DNA from 3 places in the Kitasatospora sp. NPDC058032 genome. Region 3 is predicted to be linked to each of the others. Evidence: riboswitches for the same ligand, from Rfam matches in the RefSeq annotation. Region 3 holds a riboswitch; each other region holds the start of a gene.
The links. A riboswitch is a leader RNA that binds a small molecule or an ion and turns the genes downstream of it on or off. The one in region 3 is predicted to bind cobalamin.
Positions count from the first base shown of each region.

Region 1 (5,625 bases), on a different contig from region 3:
GACCGGCTCGTCGACGAGGTCGCCCAGGCGATGGCGGGCGACCCCGTCGAGCTCGAACCCGACGAGTACTGGGGCGTCGCCGTGCCGTGCAACCTGGAGCTGCTGTTCTCCCTCGCCCGGGCCGGCCACGGCGCCGGCGACCTGCCGGAGGCCCGCGTGATCATGCAGTGGAAGACGACGTTCATGGCCGTCTGGGAGCGGAGCATCGACGGCCTGGAGCCCTCCCCGGGGTTCAAGGAGGCACGCCGGTCGGTACTGAACCGCACGTTCGACCAGTTGGCCGAGGCCATCGCCCGGAACGCGGCGGCCGATCCGAGCGGGCCCGGCTCCCCGGAATAGGGGACCGCGGCTCCCTCGTTCCCAACAGTCGATCAGAAACACGGCGGACCGCGCTCTGTCGGCCCCGTGCCGCAGACCGAGGCCGAACACTCGGCAGACCTAAGGATGAGCCCCCATGACCGACCGGCCCCTGACCCTGATGGCCGTGCACGCCCACCCCGACGACGAGGCCACCGGCACGGGCGGTGTGCTCGCCCGCTACGCGGCCGAGGGCATCCGGACGGTGCTCGTCACCTGTACCGACGGCGCCTGCGGAGACGGCCCGGGAGGAGTCAAGCCCGGCGAGGCCGGACACGACCCGGCGGCCGTCGCCGCGATGCGCCGTCAGGAGCTGGAGGCCAGCTGCGAGGTCCTCAAGGTCGACCACCTCGAAATGCTCGACTACGCGGACTCCGGGATGATGGGCTGGGCCGCCAACGACGCGCCCGGCTCGTTCTGGACCACGCCGGTGGACGAGGCGGCCGCCCGCCTCGCCGAACTGATGCGGCGCTACCGGCCCGACGTCGTCGTGACCTACGACGAGAACGGCTTCTACGGCCACCCCGACCACATCCAGGCCAACCGCATCACGTCGCGGGCGCTGGAGCTGGCCGGCACGACGCCGAAGGTGTACTGGACGACGGCCCCCCGCTCGATGATGGCGCGGTTCGGGGAGGTCATGCGCGAGCTCGGCGCGGACTGGGAGGAGCCGGGTTCCGAGGAGCCGGGCTCCGGGGAGTCGGAGATGCCCGAGATCGGCCTCCCCGACGAGGAGATCACCACCTGGGTGGACACCACCGCGTTCGGCGGCCAGAAGTTCGACGCGCTGGCCGCGCACGCCAGCCAGGGCGAGAACATCTTCTTCCTGAAGATGGGCAAGGAGAAGTTCACCCAGCTGATGGGCGTGGAGACCTTCGTCCGGGTCCACGACACCACCGATGCGGAGCTCCCCGAGAACGACCTCTTCGCCGGCCTGCGCTGAGCAGCCCCCACCCGGCGGCGCGCCCCGCGCCGCAGACCGTGATGAGCCGTCGCCCGGCCGGGCGACGGCTCATCGGTCATCAACGGGGACCGGCCGGAGGAAGGATCGCTCCAGGTCAGAACCACCCCCTCGACCGTGCGGACCCGCCCTGTTGCGACGGGCACGCAACTGCACAGCCTTGTCGGCAGGAGGGCCCAGCCCCTACGGTGTTCCCCGCCGTGGTGCTCGGGAAGACCGGTGGCGGCCCGTCAGGGCCCAATCCGGCGCGGCCCTCGCCACTGTGAAGGGAAGTACCCCCGACGTGCCCGCGACCGACGCGGGCAGTCACCGGTGCCGTACGGCACACGGGAAGACGAGTCAGGGGTGCGCTCCGCCCTGCCCGGACGCGGGTGCGGCGGTACACCCGAAGCCAGGAGACCGGCCACGGCGCGCGCAGTACCCCCCGGCCCCGCCCGGGGGTGCCCCCCATCGAGGAGCTGGAGAGGCCGCCCGTCATGACCCTCACCGACGACACGTCGTCATCGACCCTGCCCAGGGCCCCGCGCTGGCAGCGCGGGGACACCGTCCGCACCGGCGGCCTGCTGGCCGTCATCGCCGCCATGCACGTCGTCGCCTTCGGCACGCTGTTCCTGCTGGTCGCCCCGGAGAAGTACGAGGTCGGCACCCAGGTGTTCGGCGTCGGCCTGGGCATCACCGCCTACACCCTCGGCATGCGGCACGCCTTCGACGCCGACCACATCGCCGCCATCGACAACACCACCCGCAAGCTGATGGCCGACGGCCAGCGCCCGATCTCGGTCGGCTTCTGGTTCGCGCTCGGCCACTCCAGCATCGTCCTGGCGATGGCCGCCCTGGTCGCCGGCGGTGCCCGGTTCGCCGGCACGCTGGTCGACGACCAGTCCACCGTCCGCGGCGTCCTGGGCGTCATCGGCACCGGTGTCTCCGGCACCTTCCTGTACCTGATCGCCGCCCTCAACCTGTTCGCCCTGGCCGGGATCCACAAGGTCTACAAGGCCATGCGGGCCGGGCAGTTCGACGAGCGCCAGCTGGAGAAGCACCTCGACGAGCGCGGCTTCATGAACCGCTTCCTCGGCCGCCTCACCAAGTCCATCACCCGCCCCGGCCAGATGTACCCGCTCGGTGTGCTCTTCGGCCTCGGCTTCGACACCGCCACCGAGGTCACCCTGATGGTGATGGCCGGCTCCGGCGCCGCCTCGGGGCTGCCCTGGTACGCGATCCTCTGCCTGCCGCTGCTCTTCGCCTGCGGCATGAGCCTGTTCGACACCCTCGACGGCACCTTCATGAACTTCGCCTACCACTGGGCGTTCTCCAACCCGGTCCGCAAGGTCTACTACAACCTCACGATCACCGGCCTGTCGATCGCCGTCGCCTTCCTGATCGGCACCATCGAGCTCGTCGGCGTGCTGCACGAGAAGCTCGACCTCACCGACCCCGTCACCACCTGGATCGCCGACATCAGTCTCGACAACGTCGGCTACGTCATCGTCGGCCTGTTCGTCGTCGTCTGGGCCTGCGCCCTCGGCTACTGGCGGCTCGGCAACGTCGAGCAGCGCTGGAGCGCCCGGGTGGAGAAGACCGGCTGACGCCCCTCCGGACCGCGCCGCCGCGCCGGCGCGCGCCGCATCCCGACCGGGGCCCGGCACGGCCCCGGTCGGAGCGGACCCGATCAGAACCTGCGCGCCTCGGTGACCTGGTTCAGATGGATGAGGACGTCGTAGGCCCGGCCGATCGCGAGCCGCGGCAGGGGGTCCTTGACGAAGATCGTGCCGGCGTCGTAGGTGGGCCGGCTGACGTCCAGCCAGTCCCGGGCCGCCCGGGGAGCGGTGCGCAGGTCGACGTAGTAGTCCCGGTAGCGGACCCGGTCGAGGGTGTACTCGTTCATGTCCGGAGTGGCCGCCGGGACGGTGACGGACTTCCAGCCGCCGGTCAGGACCGCGTCGGTGGTGAGGAAGGAGCCGCTGTCGAAGGTGAAGCCGATGGCCACGTAGTCGCGGCCGTAGGTGTCGCGCAGCTGGGAGCCCTGCGGCTCGGGGTACAGGAAGGTGTCGGTGGACAGGTAGCCGGCGTGGCCGTTGTGCGCCGACATCAGCACCTTGCCGCCGGTGCGGCGCTGCCACCAGGCGGTGTTCTCGGCCATCGCCCGGTCGCGCAGCTGCTCCGAGGCCGCGACGGAGGCCGGGTCGCCGAGGTCGAAGGTGGCGAAGGCGAAGGTCTGGGCGATGTTGCGGGCGTGCTGCACGGCCCACTCGTACGCGTCGTCGCCGGGGGTGCCGCTCGCGGTGACCAGGTCGAGCGCCTGCCGGGCCGTGGCGGCGTTCGCCCGGCGCTCGGCGACCGGCCTGCCGATGTAGGCGAAGAGGTCGTCCAGGGGCCGCAGGCCGGCGTAGAGCCCGTCGAGCTGCGGGAGAGCGGCAGGCCTGGCCTGCCGCACGTAGGAGGTGACCCGGTCGAAGGCCGGGTCGCCGAGCCTCGGGAGGCCGAGGTCGTCACCCACGAAGTGGACCGGGTTCTTCGGGTGGCTCCGGTTGTGGGCCCGCATCCAGGCGATCAGGTCGGCGAACTCCTCGCGCTCCCACGGGCTGCCGCCCAGGACCTCCTTGACGAGCTGCCGGGCGTCTCCCGGCCCGCCCTGGACGTACTCGTCGATCTGCAGACCGCTGGTCCAGCTGGTCTCCAGGGCGAAGCTGGTGAAGCCCTTCTCCTCGACCAGGTAGCGGAAGAGCCGCTGCTTCATCGCGAAGAACTCGTGCGAGCCGTGGGTGGCCTCGCCGAGGCCGACCACCTTGGCGTCGCCGATCATCGCGCCCAGCGCGTTCAGGTCGGCGGTGCGGCCGCCGGCTTCCGTGGTGCGCAGCGGCTGGGCGACGCTCTCCAGAGCGCGCACGACCTCGGCCCGGCGGGCGTACTCGGCGTTCACCTCCGCCGTGGCCGCCGGTCCCACCGGGGCGGCGACCGCCGCCACCGGGGCCGGCACGGCCACTGCCGCCACTACCGCCACTGCCGCCACCGCCGTCGCCGCCGCCGCCAGCAGTCCGCGCCGCCCGATCCGCTTGCTGTCCGTCATCGTTCCGGTTCACTCCTCGACTCGGCCTGAACGCCGTCGACCTCGGCGTTTCGGTGAGTCGATCCTGACTTCGGCGGCGACGGCGGCGCACTGGGGACGGCCTCCGGCCTTCCTGGGGGCAACCCCCCGGCGGAATTCGGTGGGCGTCCCCCCGCCCGCCGGGGGGCCGCCGTCCGTTACCGGGTGCGCAGGGCCCGCTCGCACTCGCGGCAGCGCTGCTCGGCGAGGGTCGGCGGGTACCAGGGTTCGCCCAGGCCGGGCCGGAAGTGGGCGTGCTCCATGTCCCCGGTGTCCCGGCCGCACAGGGTGCGGGGCAGCGGGTCCTCGGGCACGTCCGGGTCGGAGCCGGCGGCGTGCACGGCCGCGACGGCGGGCTCGACCCCGTCGGGGCCGAGGACCCGGGCGGGTTCCAGCTCGTAGAGGACGACGATCGAGGCCATGGCACGAGGATCGGCCGCCCGGGCCGCCGGGACACCCCGGGGTGGGCTGTTCGGGGGCCGGGGACCGTTCGAGGGCGCGCCCAGCGGGGTCGGAAGCGGCGCGAAGGGCGCGAAACGGGACCAATGGCACGATCCGTCCGGGACCTCCGGACCGGGATCAGGTCCCGGTGGACCGATCCGCGGCCGTGCCGGACGGGGCAGTGTGGTGATCACGGCGCAGGGCGTGCCGGGCCGACGGGGTGTCACCCGTTCGGACCAGCCGCGTTGCCGCCGGAAGCGCCGTTGGCCAGCGTGGGCGAGGTCTGCCGGCGCGCCGACGGCTGATCCACCGATCGAAGGAGTGCACGTGTACTGGAGCAGCGGGAACTACGAGGCGTTCGCCAAGCCGCGCAAGCCCGAGCGGGCCGACCGGGCGAGCGCCTGGTTCGTCGGTTCGGGCCTGGCGTCGCTCGCGGGGGCGGCGTTCCTGGTACGCGATGCGCAGGTGCCCGGCGAGCGGATCACCGTCCTGGAGCGGCTGCGGCTGCCTGGCGGTGCGCTGGACGGCATCAAGGAGCCGGAGAAGGGCTTCGTGGTGCGCGGCGGCCGCGAGCTGGAGGACCACATGGAGTGTCTGTGGGACCTCTTCCGCTCGGTGCCCTCGCTGGAGGTCGAGGGCGCCTCGGTGCTCGACGAGTTCTACTGGCTGAACAAGGACGACCCGAACTTCTCGCTCCAGCGGGTCACCGAGCAGCGCGGCCGGGACGCCCGCACCGACGGCCTGTTCGCGCTGAACGACCGGGCGCAGAAGGACCTGGTGC
Region 1 covers NZ_JBHVRK010000013.1:178,365-183,989, reverse strand. Annotated here, with positions in the region: gene ACFVUH_RS21960 (DUF4259 domain-containing protein) at 1-339, shown strand, start outside; gene ACFVUH_RS21955 (PIG-L family deacetylase) at 455-1,300, shown strand; cobalamin riboswitch at 1,503-1,741, shown strand; gene ACFVUH_RS21950 (HoxN/HupN/NixA family nickel/cobalt transporter) at 1,795-2,904, shown strand; gene ACFVUH_RS21945 (erythromycin esterase family protein) at 2,988-4,385, opposite strand; gene ACFVUH_RS21940 (hypothetical protein) at 4,562-4,825, opposite strand; gene ACFVUH_RS21935 (oleate hydratase) at 5,172-5,625, shown strand, end outside.
Region 1: it holds a riboswitch for cobalamin, as region 3 does, so the genes downstream of both, ACFVUH_RS21950 (HoxN/HupN/NixA family nickel/cobalt transporter) here and metE (5-methyltetrahydropteroyltriglutamate--homocysteine S-methyltransferase) in region 3, are expected to answer to the same signal.

Region 2 (5,625 bases), on a different contig from region 3:
GTGGCGGGCTCTCCAACGAGTGGGCCTTCAGCGCGCTGGCCGCGGCCGGCACGGCGGCGGCCGACGTGACTCCCGGCGGCGACATCACCAAGAACGCCCGCCTCGTCTACCGCAACCAGCTCGCGGCCGCCGGCTGGCCGGGCACCTCGCCGGTCGCCACCGACTACCAGCGGGGCACCCTGAACGCCTACGCCGCCGGCATCGACCCGGCCCGCGTCGGCCCGGGCCGTAACCTGATCGCCGACGCGGTCTCGTACTGGCAGACCGCCGAACCCGGTTACTGGGGCCCGTCCGCCAACTTCAACGGCACCGTGTTCGGTCTCCTCGCCCTCGGCGGCGCCAGGACCCAGAGCGGTGCCCAGCGCATCCCGCAGTCCCTGTTGGACGCCTCCGTCACGGCCGTGCGGGCCAACCAGCACACGGACGGTGGCTGGAACTACACCAAGGCCGCCGGTGACCCCACCGAGCTCGGTACGGGCAGCGACATCGACATGACCGGGGCCGCGATGGCTTCCCTGTGCGTCGGCGGCGTCCCCAACACCGACCCGGCGGTCGTCGCCGCCAAGAACTTCTTCAAGGGCAAGCTGCTGGCTTCCGGGGCGTTCAACGCCATGTGGGGCGTCAACACCGACTCCAACGGCTGGGCCGTCTCCGGCCTGAACGCCTGCGGCATCAACCCCCAGGGCGCCGACTTCACCAGCGGCACCGGCAAGACCCCGATCGACTTCCTGATCTCCCAGCAGTTCAAGCCCGGCGGCGGCTTCAAGTACCAGCCCACCGACACCACCCCCTCCCCCTACGCCTCCGTCGACGGCCTGCGCGCCGTCGCCGGCGCCGGCTTCACCGCCGCCCCGCCCGCACCGGCCACCGCCGGCGAGCCGACCTGGTCCGCCACCACGAGCTTCACCGCCGGGACGGCCGCCAGGCTCGCCCTGGTCGTCGACGACGGCACCGGCGCGCTCAAGGTCTGCGCCGTCACCGTCAACCCGACCGGCACGACCGCGACGCTCGGCGACGTCCTCGACGCGGCCGCCACCGCCACCCCGGGCGGTTGCGTCACCGCCGTCACCCCCGCCACCGGCGGCGGGACGATCACCGCGCTCAACGGCACCGCCAACAGCGGCTCCTCCACCTGGAAGGTCAGCCTGGACGGCGCCACCGCCACCGCCGCCACCCGGGCCACCATCGTCCACGTGGGCGACACCGTCTCGCTGCGCTTCGGCAGCTGATCCGGGACCGGCCGCACCGGACGGCCTGACCACCCCTGGAACCGCCGGTGCCCCGGTCTCCGTCGCGGAGGACCGGGGCACCGGCTGTGCGAACGGGTGTCAGGGGGCGGTGATGCCCGGCTGTGCACCCGCGCCGAAGGCCCAGCCCTCGACATCGCCGGGGGCCGGGTTGTAGCTGGCGGCGCCGAGGCTGCTGTATGACCAGGGTCCGCCGTGCTGGGCGTGCCAGTACGACCAGTACGCGCTGCCGGTGGGGTTGGTGCAGGTCGTCGGCAGGGCGTTGATGGTGCAGACGAAGCCGGGGTAGCGCGGGTGGAAGGTGTACGAGAATCCGGCGCCGGTGAGCGCGGCGAGTCCGCTGGCCGGGTCGCCGGGCGCGCAGCCGGTCTGGATGCCGCCGCCGACGGCGGTGAAGTCGACCACGACGGTGACGCCGGTGGTGCCGGTGCAGGCGGCAGCCCGGGCCTCGGGGGCGTGCACGGCGCCGGCGCCGAGGAGGCTCACGGTCAGCGCTGCGACGGCGGCGAGCGAGCCGAGGGTGCGGCGGGTCAGGTGCTCGGTCATCAGGTCTCTCCTCGTGCGGTCGCGGGCGGTCAGGGGGTGGCGGGCGCGGGGCAGGCCAGGGTGGGCGCGTCCTGGCGCGCACCGGCGGCGGAGAGGGTGGCCAGCGGGGTGCCGGCCAGGCCGAGGACGGCCTGGCCGGTCGCCCGGGCCGCGTTGCCGGGGTTGAAGCCGGAGGCGTCGTAGGCGACCGCGCCGCGCACGGCCGGGTCGGCGTCGCAGCGCTGCTGGAACTTGACCAGGCGGCTCCAGCCCTTGAGACCGGCGCCGAAGCGGGCGTTGGAGAGCAGCGCCTGGGTCGCGAGACCGGTGGAGTTGGCGTTGGACGTGGTGGACCCGGCGGCCGAGAAGCCGCCGTCGGCGTTCTGGTGGGCGGTCAGCCAGCCGAGCCCGGCGGCCGCCTTGGCCGCGCGGCCGGTGGCGGCGAGCGCCTGGACGGCGAGGGCGGTGGCGTCCGTGTCGCTCGTGCAGGCGGCCTGGCCGAAGGAGACCGGGAAGCCACCGTCCGCGCACTGGCTGCCGGCCAGGAAGTCGACGGCGGCGGCCGGGGCGCCACCGGGGGTGCGGTGCAAGGCGATCAGGGCGAGCGACTGGCCGAAGGCGTTGCTGTAGTCGCCCCACTGGGAGCGGTCGGAGAAGCGGCCGCTCGGGGCCTGGAGCGAGCGCAGCCGGGCGGGCAGGTCGACGCCGCCGAACGCGGTCGGGTCCGCGCCGCGCACCTCCGCGGCGAGCAACAGCTTGGCGGTGGCGCCCGCGTAGGCCTCGGTGGTGCCGTCGCCGAGGTAGCCGGTGAGGATCGCGGGCTGCGCGAGCCAGGCGGTCGCCCTGGCGGCGGCGGTGTCCGCGCTGCGGGAGGCCGCGAAGGCCAGGACGGCGTCGATGGTGAGGCCCTGGTCGGGGTAGGCGGTGCCGTCGAAGACGGACTCGAAGTGGTCGCCGTCGACGAGCCGGCGGGCCAGCCATCCAGCTGCGGCGGTGTCCGGACGGATCGTGGGCGAGTCCGCCCCGACCGGTGCGGCGACCGCCGGAAGGGCAGTGGCAAAGGCGATGGCCGGTATCGCGAGGAGTCCGAGGGTGCGGCGGAGCGTGGTCACGAGGTTCCTTTCCGGGCCTGGACGCAGGGGCCCGGAGGGAGCGTCGGCGCGTGCCGGGGCAGCCCACGGAGCTCCGGCCCGCAGACCACGACGGGAGGAGTGGACGACACATCTCCGCCGACGGGTACTCGGGCTCGCCGCCGACACGGGGTCGACGGCCTACCGTTGCGGGTCAGCGCCGGATTCGGACCGGCTTCCCCCGACGGCGGAGTCGGAACATGACGGCCCATCATGACGAGGCGTGAAACGAGGGTCAAGAGCCCAGTACGACCAATCGCGGGAGGACCCGTCAGGTCGTCGACGACCGACCTCCGGGAAGCACCGGACCGGTCCCGGACGTCCCACGACCGTGGTGCGGCGCCCCTCTACCGGGCGCCGCACCGCGGCGGGCGTCAGCGGTGGGTGAAGGAGGCCGGGCGCTTCTCGGCGAAGGCCGCCATGCCCTCCTTCTGGTCGGCGGTGGCGAACGTGGCGTGGAAGAGGCGGCGTTCGAAACGGACGCCCTCGGCGAGGGTGGTCTCGAAGGCGCGGTTGACGCTCTCCTTCATCATGATCGCCGCCGGGGCGGACATCGCGGCGACCTTCTCCGCCGTCGCCAGCGCTTCGGCGAGCAACTCGCCCGCCGGGACGACGCGGGAGACCAGGCCGGCCCGTTCGGCCTCCTCGGCGCCCATCATCCGGCCGGTGAGGCACAGCTCCATCGCCTTCGCCTTGCCGACCGCCCGGGTGAGGCGCTGCGAGCCGCCGATGCCCGGGATGACGCCGAGCTTGATCTCCGGCTGGCCGAACCTCGCGGTGTCGGCGGCGAGCAAGATGTCGCAGAGCATCGCCAGTTCGCAGCCGCCGCCCAGTGCGTAGCCCGCGACGGCGGCGACGACCGGCTTGCGGAGACGGCCGAGCTCGTCCCAGGCGGCGAACCAGTCGCCGAGGTAGGCGTCGACGAACTCCAGCGACCGCATCTCCTTGATGTCCGCGCCGGCCGCAAAGGCCTTCTCGGATCCGGTGATCAGCAGGCAGCCGACCCCCGGGTCGCGGTCGAAGTCCCGTGCCGCAGCGATGACTTCGTTCACCCATCCGCCGCTCGGCGCGCGGAGCAGGCACCCCCGAGTGACCGCCGCGGGTGCGCAGACCCCGGCGACCTGCCCCACCTCTGGCACCGAACCCACCGAGCGGTGCAGCGGCCCCGCAACGCGACCGAGCACGACGTTGTCCGGCAGGACGAGGGCGAGCACGGCCATCACCACGGCGTAGCCGAGGCCGGCCGCGACGACGGCGTTCCAGGTGCCCAGACGCGGAGCCAGGCGCTTGCCGAGGATCACCGCGGCGACGCCGATCAGCACGCTGAGCGCGATCATCAGGAAGAACAGCGCGGTGCGCTTCCCGATGGTGTCCGGGTTGCCGACCGCCGGCGGCATCGCCGGGTACTTGAGAAACGTGCCCGACCCGGCGGCCGCGCCGCACGGCGGCGAGTCCGTGCGGCAGTTCTGCGCCCGGGTGGGCGCCTGGCTGGACGGCACGGCGGCCGCGCTGGGCGGCCGGGTGCTGGTGGTCGCCGAGCCGGTTTCGACGGCTCCTGGGTGGCGCACCCCGGCCGGTCGTCCTGAGGCTCCTGCGGACGGCTCATCACCCACCCCGCTCACCGGCCGGCGTGCAGGACGTTCTCGCGGCAGCACTCGGGGCTCGGCCCCTGATGGGGTACGGCAGGTCCACGGTCCCGCCGCCGGCGGTCGCGCTCAGCCCCGTCGAGCACGGCTCGGTGCACGGCACGGGCCAGCCGGGACCCCCACACGGAGCGCGGGCCGCCGAACGGGTCGGCCGCCGCAGGCGTGTCCGGTGTGCGGACGGCCACGCACACCGCGTCGGACGGCGTCCCGGAACAGTCGTACCCGGCCTCCAAAAGGGCTTGCACCTTGGCCTCGGTGGCCGTCGCGAGCAGGTTGACCAGACCGCCGTCGGTCACCTGGGCCGGCACCACCGCGAGGATGTTGATCGTTCCGGGAACGAACGCGCCCGGCGCGAACAGGACGGGCACCGACGCGGCGGGGTCAGCGGCCCACGTCGGGACCCCGATGCCGGTCGTCACCAGGGCAACGACGCCACCGTCCTCGCTCCACGTGCAGTCGTCGACCTCGGCGGCGGTCATCAGGCCGACGCCCGGCCCGCTCAGGCCTTCGGCCGCCGCGAGCTCCGCCAGGTGCCGATCGGGGTCCATGCGGGAGTAGCCGGACCTGACCTGGGCGTTCAGCACCCAAGCGCGCTCGCCGAGCCCCCCGCCCAGGACGGCACTGCTGACCATCCGCCACCCCGGGCCGGCCTCCCACACCAACTGGTGGCGGCACGAGCCGTCCTCCGTCCGGGCACGCCGCAGGACGACGGGTGGCCGCTGCTCCGGCACGAAGCTGTCCGTGGTACTCACCTCTCGGCACTCGGGATCCGCCCAGCCCTCCCCCGGCTCTCGGGCGCGCGGTGGCCGCCGGCCGGGGCGGCCGGGGATTCCAGCGGCCCGCAGCATCCGCAGCCGTTCCTCCCCCGCCCGTATCCGCGAACGTATCACTGCCTCCGGTTCGCCGAATTCGCCGGAACCCACCCGCTCCCTACGAGGAATCCGCAGGTGGCGCGGCCCGCGGGGAGGTGTCCGGTCGCGGCCGACGCCGGCGACCACCGGGTCCGGGATCCGGCAGAATCGCGGTCATGCGGCAGATCATCGTCATCGGCATCGGTGCGGGCGACCCGGACCACCT
Region 2 covers NZ_JBHVRK010000029.1:67,845-73,469, forward strand. Annotated here, with positions in the region: gene ACFVUH_RS31985 (hypothetical protein) at 1-1,229, shown strand, start outside; gene ACFVUH_RS31990 (flagellar hook-length control protein FliK) at 1,329-1,793, opposite strand; gene ACFVUH_RS31995 (prenyltransferase/squalene oxidase repeat-containing protein) at 1,823-2,884, opposite strand; cobalamin riboswitch at 2,986-3,125, opposite strand; gene ACFVUH_RS32000 (enoyl-CoA hydratase) at 3,277-4,050, opposite strand; partial or broken gene ACFVUH_RS32005 (CbtA family protein) at 4,099-4,557, opposite strand; gene ACFVUH_RS32010 (adenosylcobinamide amidohydrolase) at 4,521-5,300, opposite strand; gene cobF (precorrin-6A synthase (deacetylating)) at 5,576-5,625, shown strand, end outside.
Region 2: it holds a riboswitch for cobalamin, as region 3 does, so the genes downstream of both, ACFVUH_RS31995 (prenyltransferase/squalene oxidase repeat-containing protein) here and metE (5-methyltetrahydropteroyltriglutamate--homocysteine S-methyltransferase) in region 3, are expected to answer to the same signal.

Region 3 (5,625 bases):
CCGCCGGCTGCGGGCCGCCGTCGACGCCCGGCGCGACCCCGGCTTCCTGCTGATGGCCCGCACCGACGCCCGCGCGGTCGAGGGCCTGGCCGCGGCGATCGACCGGGCCAAGGCCTACGTGGACGCCGGGGCCGACGCGGTCTTCCCCGAAGCCCTCGCCGGTGAGGCCGAGTTCGAGGCGTTCCGCAAGGCCGTGGACGTCCCGCTGCTCGCCAACATGACCGAGTTCGGCAAGGGCCCGCTGCTGGACGCCCGCACCCTGCAGGACCTCGGCTACGACATCGCGCTCTACCCCGTCACCCTGCTGCGCCTGGCCATGGGCGCCATGGAGGACGGACTGCGCACCCTCGCCGCCGACGGCACCCAGGCCGCCCTGCTCCCCCGGATGCAGACCCGCTCCCGGCCCTACGAACTCCTCGGCTACGCCGACTACACGGCCTTCGACACGGCCGTCCTCGACGCCACCCTGCCACCGGGCTCCTGACGGGCGGCAGCACCCCCGAGCGCACCTCGACGTCACCGGCACCGGTACGGGCGACCCGGACCACGACGGCCGGGAGGGCGGGCACGCCGGGCGCCCGCCCTCCCGGCGGTGCGTCAGCCGGCGAGTTCCTCGCGCAGGCGGCGGGCCGCGGTGACCAGGCTCTCCAGGGAGGCGCGGGTCTCGGTCCAGCCGCGGGTCTTCAGGCCGCAGTCGGGGTTGACCCAGAGCCGTTCGGCGGGGATCGCCGCCAGCCCGGCACGCAGCAGCCGCTCGGCCTCCTCCGTGCTCGGCACGCGCGGGGAGTGGATGTCCCAGACGCCGGGGCCGACCTCGCGCGGGTAGCCGGCGGCGGCCAGCTCTCCGGCCACCTCCATGTGGGAGCGGGTGGCCTCCAGGGAGATGACGTCGGCGTCGAGGTCGTCGATCGCGGTCATGATCGCGCCGAACTCGGCGTAGCACATGTGGGTGTGGATCTGGGTGTCGGCGCGCACGCCCGAGGTGGCGAGCCGGAAGGCCTCGGTGGCCCACGCCAGGTAGGCCGGGCGGTCGGCGGTGCGCAGCGGCAGGGTCTCGCGCAGCGCGGGTTCGTCGACCTGGACGACGGCGGCGCCGGCGGCCTCCAGGTCGGTCACCTCGTCGCGCAGGGCCAGCGCCACCTGGCGGGCGGTGTCGGCGAGCGGCTGGTCGTCGCGGACGAAGGACCAGGCGAGCATGGTGACCGGGCCGGTGAGCATGCCCTTGACCGGGCGGTCGGTGAGGTCCTGGGCGTAGCGGTACCAGTCGACGGTCATCGGGTGCGGGCGGGAGATGTCGCCGGCGAGGACCGGGGGCCGCACGTAGCGGGTTCCGTAGGACTGCACCCAGCCGTGCCGGGTGGCGAGGTAGCCGGTGAGCTGTTCGGCGAAGTACTGGACCATGTCGTTGCGCTCGGGCTCGCCGTGCACGAGGACGTCCAGGCCCGCCTTCTCCTGGTAGGCGATCACCTCGCGCACCTCGGCCTCGATGCGCTCGCGGTAGGCGGCGGCCTCGATCCGCCCGGCGGTGAGGTCGGCGCGGGCGGCGCGCAGCTCGGCGGTCTGCGGGAAGGAGCCGATGGTGGTGGTGGGCAGCAGCGGCAGGCCGAGGCGGGCGTGCTGGGCCTCGGCGCGCCGCGGGTAGGCCTGGGTGCGGCGGGCGTCGGCCCCGGTGACGGCGGCGGTGCGGGCGCGCACGGCGGGGTCGCGGGTGATCGGTGAGGTGGCGCGGGAGGCCAGGTCGGCGCGGTTGGCGGCGAGTTCGGCGGTGATCGCGCCGGTGCCCTCGCGCAGGCCGCGGGCGAGCAGGGCGACCTCCTCGGCCTTCTGCCGGGCGAAGGCGAGCCAGCGGGCGATCTGCGGGTCGAGGTCGCGCTCGGCGGTCGCGTCGATCGGCACGTGCAGCAGGGAGCAGGACGGCGCCACGTCCACGTGGCCGGCCAGGCCGAGCAGGGTGGCCAGGGTGGCCAGCGACCGCTCCAGGTCGTTGATCCAGATGTTGCGGCCGTCGACGACACCGGCGACCAGACGCTTGCCGGGCAGTCCGCCGACGGCCGCGAGCTCGTCCAGGTTGGCGGCGGCCGGTCCGGTGAAGTCCAGGGCCAGGCCCTCGACGGGGGCCTTGGCGAGCACCGGCAGGGCCTCGCCCAGGCGGTCGAAGTAGCTCGCGACCAGCAGCTTGGGCCGGTCGGTGAGGGCGCCGAGGTCGCGGTAGGCCCGGGCGGCGGCGTTCAGCTCGGCCGGGGTGCGGTCCTGGACGAGCGCCGGCTCGTCGAGCTGGACCCACTCGGCGCCGGCCGCGAACAGGTCCGCCAGCAGCTCGGCGTAGACCGGGAGCAGCCGGTCCAGCAGGGTGAGCGGCTGGAAGTCCCCGGCCACGCCGGGGGCGGGCTTGGCCAGCAGCAGGTAGCTGACCGGGCCGACCAGCACCGGGCGGGCCCGGTGGCCCGCCGCCAGGGCCTCGGCCAGTTCGGCGACCGGCTTGCCGGAGTTCGCGGTGAAGGCGGTGCCGGGGCCGAGTTCGGGCACCAGGTAGTGGTAGTTGGTGTCGAACCACTTGGTCATCTCCAGCGGCGCGGCCTCCTGGGTGCCGCGCGCCATGGCGAAGTAGCCGTCGAGCGGGTCGGCCTCGACGGCGGCCCGGTGGCGGGCGGGGATCGCGCCGACGGCGACGGTGGTGTCGAGCACGTGGTCGTAGAGCGAGAAGTCGCCGGTGGGGACCTCGTGGACGCCGGCCTCGGCGAGCCTGCGCCAGCTCTCCCGGCGCAGTCCGGCGGCGGCGGTGTGGAGGGCGTCGGCGGTGACCGTGCCCTTCCAGTAGCCCTCGATCGCCTTCTTGAGTTCCCGGTTACGGCCCTGCCTGGGGTAGCCGTGGACGGTGGCCGTGGTCGCCGCGGCCGCGGACTTCGTGGTCAAGGGACTCTCCTTCGCGAGCCTGTCTCCTGGACCCGGCGACGACACGGGGGCACGAAGGGGTGACGGACCGGACGGGCACCCGCGCCTGCGCACGGCTCCGCCTGGTCTGCACGCCGACCCGCCCACGAGGTCACCGGGATGGCCGCGCGCGATCGGTCGCGCACGGGCAGCGGGCAGGTCTTCGGACTCGCGGGCACGCCCGCCCTCGTCGAGGGCGGACACCTACTGGCCGTCGCTTCCCAGACCCGTCCCGGGTCCAGTGCGTATGACGGCGTTCGTTCCCACTCACCGCTGCGGGGCAGTCCCGGACTGGCCAGTCGAAAGGCGTCACCGGGTTCCCTCTTACGACGTCCTGTCTGGCGGACAGGACGAACCAGCTGCCCGGCCAGCCTAGAGGCTGGGCGGCCGCCCCGTCACCCGGATATCCCCGAACGTCCGTCCAGCGGTACCGTCGCGCCCCTGTGCTACGTCAAGCATGTTGTCGTAGCCTGCCGGGATGAGCGAACGCGTAGTGCCCGAACCCCAGCGGCGGCGCCGACGGCCCACCAAGCAGGGGGTGGTGCTCTCCCACGAGCTGATCGTCGGCACGGCCCTGCGGCTGATCGGGCAGCACGGAGCGGAGGCGCTGACCGTACGCCGGCTCGGCACCGCGCTGGGGGCCGATCCCAGCGCCGTCTACCGCTACTTCCACAGCGCCGACGACCTGCTGCTCGCCGTCGCGGACGAGCTGATCGGCCGCGCCCAGGAGGGCTGGCGGGCCACCGGGGACTGGCGGGCGGACCTGCGGGCGATCGGTCTGCGCATCCACGCCAGCTACCAGGCCCACCCGCAGGCCGCCCTGCTCGCCGCCCACCGCACCACCGGGCGCACCCACGAGATCGCCGCCGTCGAGGCGATCCTCGGCGTGCTGCGCACCGCGGGCTTCCCCGACCCGGAGGCCGTGCGGATCTACCACGCGTTCGTCGACCAGAGCCTCGGCTTCGCCGCGCTGGACGCCGCCGCGCTCGCCCTGCCCGCCGCCGCGCAGACGGCGGACCTGCGGGTCTGGCAGGCCTCGTACGCGCGGGTCGACCCCGCGGCCAACCCGCACATCGCCGCCACCGCGCACCTGCTCGCCGCCGACATGCGGCGCAGCGGCTACCCGTTCGCACTGGACCTGCTGCTGGACGCCGTCGAGGCCCGGCTGGCGGCGCGCTGAGCGCGACCGCCGGCCGGGCGGGCGGGTGATACGGACCGCTGACGCTCGGGCGACGGGCGGCCGGGCCCGGTCAGTCGGCCGTGTGGACCAACTCGCCGCCGACGTAGGTCCGCAGGACCCGGGCCCCGGCGATCCCGTCGGCCGGGCCGGTGAGGATGTCGCGGTCCAGCACGACCAGGTCGGCCCACCGGCCCGGGGCGAGCACCCCGGCGTCGTCGACGCCGTTCACATGCGCGGAGCCGGCCGTGTAGGCGGCGATCGCGGAGGCGAGGTCGAGCCGCTGCTCGGGCAGGAACACCCGGTCGTCGGTGGCGTCCGGCTCCCTCCGGTTGACGGCCACGTGCAGTCCGGCCAGCGGGTCCGGGCTGCTCACCGGCCAGTCGCTGCCCGCCGCCAGGGTGGCGCCCGCCCGCTGGAGCGCGCCGAACGGGTACTGCCACGCGGCGCGCTCCGGGCCGAGGAAGGGAATGGTCAGCTCGTCCATCTGCGGCTCGTGCGCCGCCCACAGCGGCTGGATGTTGGCGACGGCGCCGAGCCGGGCGAAGCGCGGCACGTCGTCCGGGTGGACCACCTGGAGGTGCGCCAGGTGGTGCCGGGTGCCGCGCCGGCCGTTGGCGGAGCGGGCGGCCTCGACCGCGTCCAGCGCCTCGCGCACCGCCCGGTCGCCCAGCGCGTGGAAGTGCACCTGGAAGTCCAGTGCGTCCAGGTCGGTGACGTACCCGCGCAGGGCGAGCGGATCGACGAAGCTGAGGCCGGAGTTGGCGGTCGCGCAGCCGCAGCCGTCGAGGTAGGGGCTGGTCATGGCGGCGGTGAAGTTCTCCGCGATGCCGTCCTGCATGATCTTCACCGAGCCGGCCCGGAACCGTCCGTGCGCCAACGCGGCGCGCCGCTCGACGAGTTCGGGGATCTGCTCGGCGCCCCGGTCGCGGTCCCACCAGAGCGCTCCGGTCACCCGGGCGGTCAGCGCGCCCGAGCGCGCGGCGGCCAGGTAGGCGTCGGACGGGTCGGGCTGGCCGTTGAACTCCCCGAGCAGGGCGTCCTGCCAGCCGGTGACGCCGAGCGAGTGCAGCAGCCGCTGCGCGCGCAGCAGCCCGTCCAGCCGGTCGGCGGCGGTGGCCGGCGGCAGCAGCCGGGCCACCAGGGCGGTGGCGCCTTCCTGGAGGGTGCCGCTCGGGGTGCCGTCGGGCTCCCGCTCGATCCGTCCGTCGGCCGGGTCGGGGGTGTCGCGGTCCAGGCCGGCCAGCTCCAGGGCCCGGGTGTTGGCCCAGGCGCCGTGGTGGTCGCGGTTGGTCAGGTAGACCGGGCGGTCCGCGACGACGCTGTCGAGCAGTTGGCGGGACGGCAGTCCGCCGTCGAAGCTCTCCATCGACCAGCCGCTGCCGGTGATCCACTCCTGCTCGGGGTGGGCCTCGGCGTAGTCGCGGATCCGCGTCAGGTAGTCGGTGACGCCGACCGTGCCGGTGAGGTCGCAGGCGGCCAGCTCGGCGCCGCCGAAGACCGCGTGGACGTGCGCG
Region 3 covers NZ_JBHVRK010000016.1:49,579-55,203, reverse strand. Annotated here, with positions in the region: gene prpB (methylisocitrate lyase) at 1-484, shown strand, start outside; gene metE (5-methyltetrahydropteroyltriglutamate--homocysteine S-methyltransferase) at 598-2,913, opposite strand; cobalamin riboswitch at 3,068-3,306, opposite strand; gene ACFVUH_RS24420 (TetR/AcrR family transcriptional regulator) at 3,410-4,111, shown strand; gene ACFVUH_RS24415 (amidohydrolase) at 4,182-5,625, opposite strand, start outside.